One region of the Streptomyces sp. NPDC048196 genome, then DNA from elsewhere that is predicted to be linked to it. Evidence: riboswitches for the same ligand, from Rfam matches in the RefSeq annotation. Region 1 holds a riboswitch; the other holds the start of a gene.

Region 1 (7,173 bases):
CCGCGCAGCTCTGGGGCGCCGGCGCCACCGGCTCGCGGCTGGTCTCCGGCAGCACCGAACTCCACGCCCGGCTGGAGGCGGAACTCGCCGCGTTCTGCGGCTTCGAGGCGGCTCTGGTGCTCTCGTCCGGATATGCCGCGAATCTCGCCGCGGTCACCGCGCTGACCGCACCCGGCACCCTGGTCGTCTCCGACGCCGGCAACCATGCCTCCCTCATCGACGGCTGCCGGCTCTCCCGGGCCCGCACCGAGGTCGCCCCGCACGCCGACCCCGAGGCCGTACGCCGCACCCTGGCCGGCCACAGCGGGCGGGCGCTGGTGGTCACCGACTCGGTGTTCTCGGTCGACGGCGACGCCGCACCGCTGCCCGCTCTGGCCGCCGCCTGCCGGTCGCACGGCGCCGCGCTGCTCGTCGACGACGCCCATGGGCTGGGTGTCCTCGGTGACGGCGGCCGGGGGGCGCTCGCGGCGGCCGGACTGGCCGGGGACCCCGACGTGGTCGCCACCGTGACGCTCTCCAAGTCGCTCGGCTCCCAGGGCGGCGCGGTGCTCGGCCCGGCCCGGGTCATCGAGCACCTGGTCAACACCGCCCGGACGTTCATCTTCGACACCGGCCTGGCCCCCGCCGCGGCCGGCGGCGCGCTGGCCGCGCTGCGGCTGATCGGCCGCGAACCCGAGCGCGCCGCCCGGGCCGGGGAGGTCGCCCGCGCACTGCACCGCCGGCTCACCGCGGCCGGTCTGACGGCGGTACGGCCGGACGCCGCGGTGGTGTCCGTCCGCGCCCCCTCGCCGGAGGCCGCGGTCCGCTGGGCCGCCGACTGCCGCACGGCCGGTCTCGCGGTCGGCTGCTTCCGCCCGCCGTCCGTGCCGGACGGGATCTCCCGGCTGCGGCTCACCGCCCGCGCGGACCTGACGGAGGGGCAGCTCGACCAAGCGGTGGAGACGATCGTCGCCACCGCGCCGTCGATGATCTGATCCTCGGTGACGCTGGGTGACCGGCACGGCGTCCCCTATCCGGTCTCCCGTCGCAGAGTTCACCGCATCGAGCGATAGATATCTGTAGATGTTGCTGGATCGAGCACCACACCGGGGGCACGGGTGGCAGTCTGGCGCTCCAGCAGAAGCCCGAGGCCGCATCGTTGACCCGAGCGGCACGCCGGCTCACCGGTCAGCGGACCGGAGCCGGCCTCGGTGGGAAAGGGACGGCGTCGCGATGGCAGACCACCAGGAATCCGCACTCACCCTGCCGAGCGCCCCGGAATCGGTCCGCCTCGCCCGCGGACACGCCCTCGCGGTGCTCACCGAATGGGGTCTGCCCGCCGCTTCCGCCACCGCCGACGCGGTCCGCCTGATCGTCTCCGAACTCGCCACCAACGCCGTCCAGCACACCTTCGGACGGTCCCCGACCTTCACCCTCGAACTCCGCCTGGACCGCGACGAGGAACTGCGCGTCGGGGTCACCGACAGTCACCCGCGCCGCCCGCGCCGGCTGCCCGCCGCGGTCCAGCAGGACAACGGCCGGGGGCTGGTCATCATCCGCTTCCTCGCCGCGGAGGCCGGCGGCCGGCTCTCCGTCGTCCCGACCGACACCGGCGGCAAGACCGTCTGGATCAGCCTGCCCTGGCGGATCGCGGTCGGCTGACGGCGCGGCCGTCACGGAGGGCCGCCGTAACGGAAGGCCGCCGTGATGGGAAGCCCGCTGTGAGGGGAAGCCCGACGTCACGGCACGGCGGGGCGGCCGAACGCGCCGCGCGGCGGCGCGCACCGGGCGCCCCGCGCGCCGGGAGCTTCACGCGCTGGAAGCCCCGCGAGCCGGAGGCCACCACCGGCGCCCTGCCCACGCAGCGGCTACGGCTCAGCCGCGTCCGCCGACCGGCACCATCAGCACCTCCGCGCCCACCGGTACGAACCCCGCGGCCAGCAGGGCACGGACGCTGCGGGCGTTGCCGGGGGCGGCCTGGGCCCAGAGCCGTTCGCCCGCCGGTATGAGATGGCGGGCGGCGTGCGCCAGCCGGCGGCCGAGACCGCGGCCCTGGCCGGCGGCCTCGACCTCCACCGCCAGCTCAAGGCGGCCGGCCACGCCCCGGCCGATGACCAGCGTCCCGCCGTCCCCGGTCGTCCAGACCCGCACCTCGTCGCGGTGGCGCAGGGCCCGCACGATCCGCGGATGGCTGCGGTCCGTGGTCTCCACCAGCTCCAGCGGCGGCGGGCCGGGCAGTGCCTCGGCGACCGTGGCCAGGTCGATGTTGTTGGCCTCGCGGCCGGTCCGCTCACCCAGCGCGGTGAGGAACGGCGGGCTGAGCGGTCCGGCGAGGTCGCCGGGGGCTGTCCGGTCGTGCACCCAGGACGGCTCCACGTCCGCGAACACCACGGCATGGCAGGTGAACGACACCACGCCCACGTCCCGCGGGGACGGCGGGGGCAGCACCGTCACCGAACCGTCCGCGGGCGGGAAGCAGCCCCGCGCCGCGGCCGTAAGCACCTTGCTCAGTTCCGAGGTCACCCCGTCAAGTTACCGGGGCCCACTGACACTTCACCGAGCGTCCGGCGTCGCCGCAGCTCAGCGCACTCTTCCGTACGAGACCGCGCGGCTCCAGATCCTCTCCAGCCGCACCACGCTGCCGGCCTTGGGCGCATGCCACATCCGGCCGTGCCCGGCGTAGATGCCGACGTGGTAGATGCCGGTGCCCGAGTGGAAGAAGACCAGGTCCCCGCGTTTCCGGGCGGCGGCCGGGATGTGCCGGGTCTGGCCGTACTGCTGCGCGGCGGTGCGTGGCAGCTCCCGGCCGGCGCGCTTGAACGAGTACACCGTCAGGCCCGAACAGTCGAAGCGGTACGGCCCCATGGCCCCGTACTGGTAGGGCGAGCCCCGCTTGGAGGCCGCGATCCGCAGCGCATGTGCGGAGACGGTCGCGGCCTCGGCGTCGGCGGTGGTTCCCGGGGCGAGCGTGGTCCCGCCGAGCGTGGCCAGTGCCAGTGCGGACACGGCGCCGGCGCGGGCCAGCAGATGTGGCGTATGCGTGCGCACGGTCATGCGCAAACCCTTCGTCAGCCGCCTGCGAAGGAAGACCTGTCGGGTTCGGGCAGGCGAAGATGCCCGGCCGCTTCCACGGCTTCACCCCAAGGAGTCCGTCGGGCCGTGCGGGCCCCGGACCCCGTACTGCTCGGGTCCTCCGCTCCCGCCGATCCACACGCATCGACCGGACATCCGGCACGGCGGCGGGATTAGGCGCCCGGCCGGACCGCCCCGTCGCTGTGGCGGGGTCTTGTCGTCGAAGGGATCCTCACGCACCCGCCACCCGAATTCCGAGTTGAAAATGCCGAATGTGACATGCGCCACAGTTGCGCCGAATGGTGGGATTTGCCCCGTTACGCGCTTGAGAGGCGCCTGCGGCACCCCCCGGACCTGGGGCGAAACATCGGTAACCGCAGTAATTCCGGTGCCCCGCGCAATTCGTCGCCCCCTTACCGCACGCGCGGACGCTACGCCGTCCGGGCAGCGCGGGCGCGCGTGTCGGCTCAGGGTTCCCGGGCCGGCGGCACCGTCACGTATCCGGCCCGGCGTTCCCCGTCCAGCACCCGCAGGGCCCGGGCCAGCGTCTCGCCGTGCCGCTCGTGCTCGCCCCGGTTGTGCATCAGCGTCAGCGCGTCCCGTAGTTCGGCGGCCTTGCTCACCAGTGCCTGAGCGGCGCGCAGGGCTTGGTAGGTGCCGCCGCCGCGGGCCGGGTTGATCCGGCCCAGCAGGTCGAGCGCCTCCAGGTAGCAGTCGATCAGCTGCCCCTCGGCGCGGGTCAGCGCGGGCAGCGGCGGGGTCTCCGGCGGCCACATCCGGCTCACCGCCCCGCGTGCTGGTCGGCCGACTGCTTGCGGTTACGGGTGAGCCCGTCGATCAGGCCGTACGCCTGCGCGGCCGGGGCGTCGAAGATCTTGTCGCGCTCGATGTCCGCGGCGATCCGCTCGCGGGGCTGACCGGTGTGCAGCGCCAGCATCTCCTCCAGCATGGCGCGGCTGCGCAGCAGTTCCTGCGCCTGGATGTAGAGGTCGCTGGCCTGGCCCTCGAACGGTTCGCTCACCGACGGCTGGTGGATCAGCACCCGGGCGCCCGGGAGCGCCAGCCGCTTGCCGGGGGCGCCGGCGGCCAGCAGCACCGCGGCGGAGGACGCGGCCTGCCCCAGGCAGACGGTCTCCACGTCGCACGACACGAAGCGCATCGTGTCGTAGATCGCGGTCATCGCGGTGACCGAGCCGCCGGGGGAGTTGATGTAGAGCGAGATGTCCCGCTCGGGCGCGGCGTGTTCGAGGTGGATCAGCTGCGCCATGACGTCGTTGGCGGCGGTGTCGTCGATCGGGGTCCCCAGGAAGATGATCCGCTCGCTCAGCAGCTTGGAGTACGGGTCCATCGTCACCGTCCCCTGCGTGGTGCGCTCGGTGAACTCCGGAAGGACGTAGCGGGCGGTCGGTCGCAGCATGGCCGGCCCCTTTCCTCTGTAGAAAATGTACAGGACGTACATCCCGTTAGAATGGGACCCGATTTTAGTGATCAAGTCAAATGCCCAGGTCAGATGGGGCTTTTTGCTCCTTGGTGAGGGCTCATGTCTCACATCACTTGTCACCGTTTGGGGGGCGTCCATGGTCAGCCTGGTCCGCGAGCTTGTCGTGATTCGCCGCGGTAGGGCCGAGGTCGGCACGCCGGACGACGTTCCTTGCCTGTTCCCGGGCGGTCGTCCAGGGTGCCCTGTCACCGACAGCCAGATCGGCAAGCGCCTCCCCGACATCGGGATCCGAACCAAACAGGATCGGTCCGCTTGCCCGCGCTCATGCCCAGCGCACCGTGAACGAGCCGTGGCTTGCGGCCGCTTCGGTCGATGAGAATCAGCGCGAATCATCGTCAGCATGAACAGGGCTCCCATACCGATAGTGGCGAGCAGGGCGCCTCGGTCGTTGAAGCCGATGTCGGTGCAGAGCGTCGGCGCGTAGCAGAAGGATCGTGTTGATACCGCCGAGGTTCTGGAAGAACACCGGCAACATGCCGATGGTGAAGGCCGGTCTGAGCCGCTGCGACAGCAGTTGTCCGAGAGCCAGCGGAGCACTCGCCCATGTCGCACGGTGGGTCCGCTCGACCTCCGCCAGCTCGTCTTCGGCAGCCCCGTCACCACCACGAAGCCGGGTCAGCACCTGCTGAGCCTGATCACTGCGGCCATGCGCGACCAGCCAGCGGGGACTTTCCGGCTGGCTGACGATGCCGGAGGCGAGGAGCACACCGGGAGCCAGGCCCAGCCCGAGTGTCCCTGGCTCCGCATCTGCCGTCAGCCGCGGAGCCCGTCGGTGGCGGGCAACGAGCTCACTGTGCAGCAGGGCCGAGCGGAGGGGACGGCTTCCGGCGGGGCTCGTGCAGGGGCCGGGATGGAAGGACGAGCCGAGGCAAGCGGGAGCGGAGTCGGGAGAAGGCCGGTCAGGGAGGGGTGGCCACAGCGCTGAGATAGTCGGCCACGTCGGCCACGTCCCGGATCCGGTTCGCGTCGGCTTCAGACACGGCGCCGAGGATTTCCGGTGCAAGGGCGACCGGGACTCCCAGCCGCTCCATGCACTTGAGCGCCGTGCTTCGGCACGCCGCGGCGATCGTTTGCCTGTCGAAGATGGACGGCAGCCTCATGCCGCGTTCGACGGCGACGAGGAGTGCCATCTGCGCGAAGCGCTCCGCACCTGATGCCCGGGAGCATCACGAAGGCAGCTCGCCTTCTGGACGCAGGCCTGTGGGAAGCGGCTTGATCGACGCTGAGGTCTGCAGTTGTTCGACTCCATGGGGCACGATCTGGTCTCCGGCCTGACCACGTCGGTCGCCATGGCGGCGGCACGGAACGCCCGGCGCGGCGGTGGCGACCTGGCCGACGTCGTCGGCTCCGTCGACCAGGCGCTCGCCCAGTGGCTGCCCGACCACTTCTGCACCGGCGTGCTGTGCCGGCTCGACGCGGTCGCCGGGGTACTGCAATGGGTCAACTGCGGCCACCCGCACCGCTGTTGATCCGTGCCCAGCGGGTGCTCGACGGCATGCTGGACAGCCCTCCGCAGCCTCCGATCGGCCTGGCCGGCCCCCTCGCCCCGGCGGTCCGGGAGGTCCACGAGACAACCCTGCAACCGGACGACTGCGTCCTGCTCTCCACCGACGGCCTCCTAGGGGCTCGCGACGCGGACGGTGCGGAGTTCGGCCTCGACCGGTTCACCGACTTCATCATCCACTCCTCCGCCGCCGGTCAGCGCCCGGCCGAGGTGCTGCGGCTGCTCACCCACGCCATCCTCGACCACCAGCGAAAAACCAACTGCGGGACGACGTAACCATCCTGCTCTTCGAATGGCGCCCGCAGCACCGGTGACGCGTTATCGCACCGAGCCTCGCCAGGCTCCTGGGCGGCCTTCGGGAAGGCGGTCAACAGGTGGTTGGGGCGAGTCAGTGGCTGTTTGCGAGTTCACCGCTGAGTTTGCGGTGAAGGTGGGCGCTGGGGTCGTTCAGCCCGGTGATTTCGACGGTCTTGCCGCGCTGGGCGTACTTGGTCTCGATGGCGTCGAGGGCGGCGACGGAGGAGGCGTCCCAGACGTGGGTGGCGGACAGGTCGATGACGACCTTGTCGGGGTCGGTGGCGTAGTTGAACCGGGTGACCAGGTCGTTGGAGGAGGCGAAGAACAGTTCACCGGTGACCCGGTAGACGACCTGGGTGCCGTCCGGATCGACGACCGCGGTGACGTCGGCGAGGTGGGCGACGCGCTTGGCGAAGACGACCATGGCGGTGAGGGTGCCGACGACGACGCCGATGGCCAGGTTGTGGGTGGCGACCACGACGGCGACGGTGAGCACCATGACGGTGATCTCGCCCGCGGGCATCCGCTTGAGGGTCTGGGGCGCGATCGAGTGCCGGTCGAACGTCGCGAACGACACCATCACCATCACGGCGACCAGGGCAGCCATGGGGATGTCGGAGACGACCGGGCCGAACACGATGCACAGCACCATCAGGAACGCGCCCGCGAGGAAGGTGGACAGGCGGGTGCGGGCGCCGGAAACCCGTACGTTGATCATGGTCTGGCCGATCATGGCGCAGCCGCCCATGCCGCCGAAGAAGCCGGTGACGATGTTGGCGATGCCCTGGCCGATGGACTCGCGGGTCTTGTTGGAGCGGGT
Region 2 (7,173 bases), on a different contig from region 1:
GGGAAGGTGCGGGAGACCGCGCCGAGCGCGATCACCAGGTAGTCGAAGGGCAGCTCGTACGCCTCGCCGACCAGCGGGGCGATCGTGGCGACCTTGCGGTCCTGATCGATGGTGGTGACCCGGCCGGTGAGGACCTCCGCCTTCGGCAGCACGCGTCGCAGCGGGACGACGACGTGCCGGGGGGAGATGCTGCCGGCGGCGGCTTCGGGGAGGAAGGGCTGATAGGTCATGTACGACCGCGGGTCGACGACCGTGACGGTCGCCTCGCCGTAGCGCATCTTCTTGAGAATGCGCCGAGCTGCGTACAGGCCTACGTACCCACCGCCTACTACGAGGATCCTGGGACGCTCCGTGGTGCTCATGCAATCGAGTATCCACCCCCAGATGGGGGGTCGCTCGTGAGCCCCTTCACAAGGACCCGAGGGGCATCTGCTACACTCCGCCGGCTTCGTGACGGACGCCATAGCGCGGGCCGGAACCACCGTAGTACGCGAGGCGTTGGAGACCCCCGTTGATCAGGCCTTGTAGGCCATCCGGGTGACCCACCACACCCTGCGGGAGCACACGGCCGAGCCGCCGGAACCCGCGCATTCTCCGGGTCGAAGGGCCCTGGAGCCTTCGAATGAGCGTCGCAGGGTCAGATTGTTCGCCCGACAGGAGGGTTTTTCATGTGAAGGATTTCACGAACTTTCTTTCACGGGACGCCCACGAAGCCCGCCGAACGCCCCCGAATCCCGCCCGGACGGCGAACCACCCGCCCAAAACACCGCACGGCAGAGGCCGTTGCCGACCCCTGCCGTCCCGTCCGTCAGACCGCCGTCCCGCCCGTCGGGCCTCGGTCCGCGATGCTCCAGGCGATGCCGTCCAGGATGTCGTGTTCGCTGACCACGACCTCCTCGGCGCCGGTGCGTTCCATGATCGCCAGCAGGACGAGGGCGCCTGCGCCGATGACGTCGACCCGGCCCGGGTGCATGACCGGGATGGCCGCGCGCTCGGCGTGGGTGGCGGTCAGCAGCCGGTCGGTGATCTCGCGGACCTTCGCCAGCGGGATGCGGGAGTGGTGGATGGCCTCGGAGTCGTAGTGGGTGAGGCCCAGGGCGATCGCGGCGACGGTGGTCACCGAGCCGGCCAGGCCCACCAGGGTGGCGGCCTCGGCCAGCGGGACGGCCTCCTCCGCGTGGTCCAGGGCCTTGGCGATGTCGGCCTTCATGGCGGCGATCCGGGCGGCGGTCGGCGGGTCGCTGATCTCGCCGTTGTGCACCAGGTGCCGTTCGGTCATCCGCACGCAGCCGACGTCGACCGAGCGGGCGGCCCGCACGGAATCATCGCCGAGGACGAACTCGGTCGAGCCGCCGCCGATGTCCACCACCAGGAACGGCCTGGCCAGATCGGGGCGGCCGGTGAGCTCCTTGGTGGCGCCGTTGAAGGAGAACTCCGCCTCCTGGTCGCCGGTGATCACCTCGGGCTCCACGCCCAGGATGTCCACCACGCCGCGCACGAAGTCCGCGCGGTTCTCCGCGTCCCGGGAGGCCGAGGTCGCCACGAAACGGACCCGCTCGGCACCCAGGCCCTTGATCACCGCGGCGTACTCCCGGCAGGCCGCGAAGGTCCGCTCCAGCGCCTCCGGTGCCAGCCGCCCGGTGCGGTCCACGTCCTGGCCCAGCCGGACGATCTGCATCCGGCGGTCGAGCTCCTTCAGCTCGCCGGTGGCGGGGTCGACGTCCGCGACCAGCAGGCGGATGGAGTTCGTACCGCAGTCGACGGCGGCGACGCGCTTCACTCGGACTCTCCCTCGTCGGTCCCGGTGGCGTGCTCGGTGACGTTCTCGGTGTCGTTCTCGGTGTCGTTCTGGCCGTTGCTCGGGCTGTGGTGCTCGCTGCACGGGCTCACGCAGGGGCCCTTCTTCCACCACTCCGGCAGCATGGCGATCGCCTCGTCACCGAGCGGGTTGACGCCCGGCCCGGCCGCCAGCGAGTGGCCGACGAGGACGTGCAGGCACTTGACCCGGTCGGGCATGCCGCCCGCGCTGGGGAAACCCGCCAGCACCTCGATGGCGTCCCGCCGCCGGATGTAGTCCTCGTGGGCCGCGCGGTAGGCGGCGGCCAGCTCCGGGTCGGTCGCCAGCCGCTCGGTCATCTCCTTCATCACGCCGTCGGCCTCCAGCGTGCCGATCGCGGAGGCCGCGCGCGGGCAGGTGAGGTAGTAGAGCGTGGGGAAGGGCGTGCCGTCCTCCAGGCGCGGCGCCGTCTCGACGACGTCCGGCTGGCCGCACGGGCAGCGGTGCGCGATGGCGCGCAGGCCGCGCGGCGGGCGGCCGAGCTGCTCCTTGAAGGCGGCGATGTCCGCGGCGGTGGGCTCGGTGGGCTCGGTCTGGGGCGGAGGGGTTTCCATGGGCGCTTTCGGTGAGGTGATGGGTGAAACGGCGGGACGACGGGACGACCGGGACGACGGGACAGCGGTACGGCGGTGCGTGCCGTCCCTGTCGACAGTACGGGGCGGCGCGCGCCGGCGGTACGGGCCGGGCACACCGGCGGCCCGGCCGGAGCCGGCGCTACCGCTTGTCGGCCGCGTCGACCGCGTGCCAGAGGTTGTCGTACCAGGGGCGCTGCGCGGCCTGCGTCCCCTTGGGGGCGGCGGCGGTGCCGGAGCCGTCCTGGACGATGTATCCGGTCTCGCCCGGCATGACGTAGTGCAGGTGCCGGCGGGCCTGTTGGCGGACGTACTCGGGGTCCTGCCAGCGGGCCTTCTGCTCGCGCAGCCGGTCCAGCTCGGCGCCCGCGTCCCGGGCCTTGCGGCGCTGGTCGGCGATGTCGGAGCGCTGGGAGACGTACTGCCTTATCGGGTACGCGAGCGCGACCACCAGCGAGCACATCACCAGGGCCAGCAGGGCGGCGCGGCCGGTGAGGCGGTTGCGGCGGGCCGGCCGGGCGCGGTAGACGCGGGCGGCGGCCTGCTCGCCGAGCGCCTTGAGTCGGGTCGCGGTCGAGAACCGGTCCGCGGGCACGTCGTCTCCCCTTCACTGACGGACGCCGGTCTGCTTCAAGCAGGTACGTCCCCGGCAACGGTACGGGACCGTCGCCGGGGACGTACGGGGCGCTGGGCGGTCGGCTCGCCCGATCAGCCCTTTCGGGCCCCGGGTCGGGCCGCCCCGGCGGAACCGCGGGGCGCCGCGCTTCGGAGCGTCAGCCCTTGAAGCGGGGGAACGCGCTGCGGCCGGCGTACACCGCGGCGTCGTCGAGGATCTCCTCGATGCGCAGCAGCTGGTTGTACTTGGCGACGCGCTCGGAGCGGGCCGGGGCGCCGGTCTTGATCTGGCCGCAGTTGGTGGCGACGGCGAGGTCGGCGATGGTGACGTCCTCGGTCTCGCCGGAGCGGTGCGACATCATGCACTTGAAGCCGTTGCGCTGGGCCAGCTCGACGGCGTCCAGGGTCTCGGTCAGCGAGCCGATCTGGTTGACCTTGACCAGAAGGGCGTTGGCGGAGCCCTCCTCGATGCCGCGGGCCAGGCGCTCGGGGTTGGTGACGAACAGGTCGTCACCGACCAGCTGGACCTTGGCGCCGAGCTTGTCGGTGATGACCTTCCAGCCGGCCCAGTCGTCCTCGAACAGCGGGTCCTCGATGGAGACCAGCGGGTACGCGTCGACGAGCTCCGCGTAGTACTCGGTCATCTGGGCGGCCGAGCGGGACTGGCCCTCGAACTGGTACGAGCCGTCCTTGTAGAACTCGGAGGCGGCGACGTCCAGGGCGAGCGCGATGTCCTGGCCGGGGGCGTAGCCGGCCTGCTTGATGGCTTCCAGGATGAGGTCGAGGGCCTCGCGGTTGGAGCCGAGGTTCGGGGCGAAGCCGCCCTCGTCGCCCAGGCCGGTCGACAGACCGCGCTCCTTCAGGACCTTCTTGAGGGTGTGGTAGACCTCGGCGCCCCAGCGCAGGGCCTCGGAGAAGGACTCCGCGCCGATCGGGGCGATCATGAACTCCTGGATGTCCACGTTGGAGTCGGCGTGCGAGCCGCCGTTCAGGATGTTCATCATCGGCACGGGCAGGACGTGCGCGTTCGGGCCGCCCAGGTAGCGGAACAGCGGGAGGTCGCTGGCCTCGGAGGCGGCGTGCGCGACGGCGAGGGAGACGCCGAGGATGGCGTTGGCGCCGAGCGAGCCCTTGTTGTCGGTGGCGTCCAGGTCGAACATGGCCTGGTCGATCAGCCGCTGCTCGGTCGCGTCGTAGCCGACGAGCTCCGGGCCGATCTGCTCGATGACGGCCAGGACGGCCTTCTCCACGCCCTTGCCGAGGTAGCGGTTGGGGTCGCCGTCGCGGAGCTCGATGGCCTCGAAGGCGCCGGTCGAGGCGCCGGACGGCACGGCGGCACGGCCGGTGCTGCCGTCGTCGAGGCCGACCTCGACCTCGACCGTGGGATTACCTCGCGAGTCGAGAATTTCGCGGGCTACGACGACGTCGATGGACGGCACGTTGTCTCCTTCATGGGTGTCTGGAGTTGCAGCACGAGCCTAACGGCCCGGGGGGCGTCCGCCTGCCCTTGGCCCGCTCCGTGGGACGGAATAACCCCACAAGCAGCGCAAAGGCCCAGCTCATGGGGCGTTTGCCGCAACGTTCGCCGAGCGGGGAAAGTCCGGCGGAACGGCCGGCCGGCGGTGGCGGGGACGGCGGTGGGAAGGACGGGGGATACGACAGAAGCCCCGCCGCGGCGCGCCGGGGGGAGGGGCGCGCCGGACGGGGCCGGTCTCACCAGGGGTGTCCCGGTGCGGGGATGGCTCAGACGTGCAGCTTCTGGCCCGGGAAGATCAGGTTGGGGTTGCCGCCGATGACGGACTTGTTGGCCGCGTAGACGGCCTTCCAGTGGGTGCCGTGCGCCTTGGCGATCTTGGCGAGGGTGTCGCCCGCCTTGACGGTGTAGTTGCCGTGGCCCTGGTTCTTCTTCGGGGCGGCCGGGGCGCTCTCGTGCTTCGGGGCGGCCGGGGTGCGCTTGACGGCGGCGTCGCTCTTCGCCGGCGCGGACTTGGCCACCGGGGCGCTGGTGTTCAGGTCGGGGGACGGACCGCCGGAGGTCAGGCCGCCGGCGCCGGCGCAGGACCAGGCACCCGGGCCCTGGAGGGCGAGGAGCTTCTCGGCGGCGGCGATCTGCTGGGACTTGGTGGCGAGGTCCGCGCGCGGCGCGTACTTGGTGCCGCCGGCGGCGGCCCAGCTGGAGTTGGAGAACTGCAGGCCACCGTAGTAGCCGTTACCGGTGTTGATCGACCAGTTGCCGCCGGACTCGCACTGGGCGACCTTGTCCCAGGTGGCGACGGAGGCGGCGGAAGCGGAGGTGGCGCCCATCAGCGGGACGGCCACGGCGGCACCGGCGACACCGGCGAGCGTGGCGACGCGGACGGCCTTGGAGGGACGACGGTGCTTGCCCTTGTTGATCAGCATGGTTCGTTCGTTTCCTCACCGACGCCTGCGAGGTGAGCTGTCGGGTTCGGACTGATGAGTCGCCCGGCCGGTGCCATGGGCACCGGGCTTCACCCCAAGCCGGCTGACCCGCTTTCACGGGCCGGGCCGGCGCCTACCTTGGTTCCCCCGCTCCTGCCTACGGCGCTTGCGCGTCAACTGCCTCCGACCACCGGCAGGATTCGGCGTGTGATCGAAGGGGCCCGCTTTGGCGAGCGGTGATGACCGTAATCAGGAATCCCCGTGGCGTTCAAACCCCCCCAACTGGACCGAGTTGACCATTTTTGATCACGGAGGGGTCGTAAACCCGCAGGTGGGGACCGGTGCGACGGCGGTGGACCCTTCGGGGCCCACCGCCCCACAACGAGACGCTTGTCTCACTTTCGCCAAAGCGGGCCAAAACCGGCGAACTACCCTGCGGACTGGCCGAGATCGAGCTGCTGACCTGGTTGGATCAGGTCCGCGTCGGAGCCGACGACGTCCTCGTTGCGGTCGTAGAGCGCCGGCCAGCCACCCGGCAGCCGGTGCGCCTGGGCGATCGCTGACAGGCTGTCACCCGGCTGCACGGTGTACCCGTCGCCGCCCGCCGGGGGCGTCCGGTGCGCGTCGTCACCGCGCGAGGCGTGCCGCCCGCCGGCCGTCCGGCCGGTGCCGTCCTCCTCGCCCGGGTCCGCGCCGCCGCGGTGCCGGCCCGAACCGCCCGGCACGCCGTCCGTCCCCGTACCGCCCTGCGACCCGTCCTGCGGCCCGTCGGAGGCCGTGCCGTCCGCGGAGCCCGTACCGCTGCCGTCGTCCGTGCCGCTGCCGTCGTCGGAGGGGCCGGGGGTGCCGGACGGGTCCTCGCCCCGGTCGCCCGGTGTCGCGTCGCCGGACGGCCCGGAGGTCCGGTCGGGGCCGGGGGACGATTCGCCGGTGCCGGCGGAGTCCGAGGGGGCGGGAGTGGACGGGGACGGCGTGGTCTGCGACGGCTCGTCACCGGCCGGCTCGTCACCCGCATCGCCACCGGGGTTGTCGGCCGTTCCGTCGTGCATCCCGGTGGAGCCGGTGGAGCCGTCGTCGTCCGAGGGGTCGGGTATCGGGGCGCTGGTGCCGCCCGGGTCGACCTGCGGCGCCCGGCCGTCCTTCGTCAGGCCGGCGTTCACCGCACAGCTCGGCCAGGCGTCCGGGCCGAGGTCGTCGAGGATCGTCTCGGCCACCGCGATCTGCTGGGCGCGGCTGGCGAGGTCGGGCCGCGAGGCGTAGGCCCCGCCGCCGTGCCGGTCCCACATGTCCTGGGTGAGCTGGAGGCCCCCGTAGAAGCCGTTGCCGGTGTCCGAGCTCCAGATGCCGCCGCTCTCGCACTGGGCGACCCGGTCCCAGGTCGCGGTGTCGGCGGCGTGCGCGCCACTGGCGGAGAGCAGGGGCAGTGCGAGTGCCGAGCCGGTCACTCCCGCCGTGACAAAGATGGCCGGTGCTTGACGGGGGCGACGGTGTCGGCCGTTCCCGGAACGCATGCGGATGCCTTTCGCGCGGCGGTTGAGTTGTCGCGATCCGGCGGCTTCCTCGGCAATGTGTTCGAGGAGCCGTCGATCGTGGATCGAAAGGTAGCCGGGGTCACGGGTAGTCACAAGTCGGTGTAGCAAAGATCACGCGCAGGTCACGTCCTGACGCTCTGTCACCACCGGCCTTCGCCGCTGGTCAGGGCCGCTCGGGCGCGAACTCCACCGGCAGCGACCGCAGTCCGCGCATGAT

Evidence for each region. Region 1 has a riboswitch for cyclic di-AMP ahead of AB0E02_RS31090 (NlpC/P60 family protein). Riboswitches for the same ligand answer to the same signal wherever they lie in the genome.
Region 2: another riboswitch for cyclic di-AMP. It lies ahead of AB0E02_RS28185 (transglycosylase family protein); the one in region 1 lies ahead of AB0E02_RS31090 (NlpC/P60 family protein).

What each region holds. Positions count from the first base shown of each region.
Region 1 covers NZ_JBEZMM010000045.1:41,680-48,852, reverse strand. Annotated here, with positions in the region: gene AB0E02_RS31105 (8-amino-7-oxononanoate synthase) at 1-974, shown strand, start outside; gene AB0E02_RS31100 (ATP-binding protein) at 1,213-1,641, shown strand; gene AB0E02_RS31095 (GNAT family protein) at 1,855-2,502, opposite strand; gene AB0E02_RS31090 (NlpC/P60 family protein) at 2,560-3,033, opposite strand; cyclic di-AMP (ydaO/yuaA leader) riboswitch at 3,038-3,211, opposite strand; gene AB0E02_RS31085 (hypothetical protein) at 3,519-3,827, opposite strand; gene AB0E02_RS31080 (ATP-dependent Clp protease proteolytic subunit) at 3,833-4,468, opposite strand; gene AB0E02_RS31075 (MFS transporter) at 4,872-5,258, opposite strand; gene AB0E02_RS31070 (hypothetical protein) at 5,452-5,682, opposite strand; partial or broken gene AB0E02_RS31065 (PP2C family protein-serine/threonine phosphatase) at 5,800-6,332, shown strand; gene AB0E02_RS31060 (SulP family inorganic anion transporter) at 6,445-7,173, opposite strand, start outside.
Region 2 covers NZ_JBEZMM010000036.1:50,192-57,364, reverse strand. Annotated here, with positions in the region: gene AB0E02_RS28210 (NAD(P)/FAD-dependent oxidoreductase) at 1-362, opposite strand, end outside; gene AB0E02_RS28205 (Ppx/GppA phosphatase family protein) at 809-1,780, opposite strand; gene AB0E02_RS28200 (DUF501 domain-containing protein) at 1,777-2,391, opposite strand; gene AB0E02_RS28195 (septum formation initiator family protein) at 2,552-3,004, opposite strand; gene eno (phosphopyruvate hydratase) at 3,183-4,463, opposite strand; gene AB0E02_RS28185 (transglycosylase family protein) at 4,768-5,424, opposite strand; cyclic di-AMP (ydaO/yuaA leader) riboswitch at 5,432-5,640, opposite strand; gene AB0E02_RS28180 (transglycosylase family protein) at 5,853-6,869, opposite strand; gene AB0E02_RS28175 (cytochrome P450) at 7,120-7,173, opposite strand, start outside.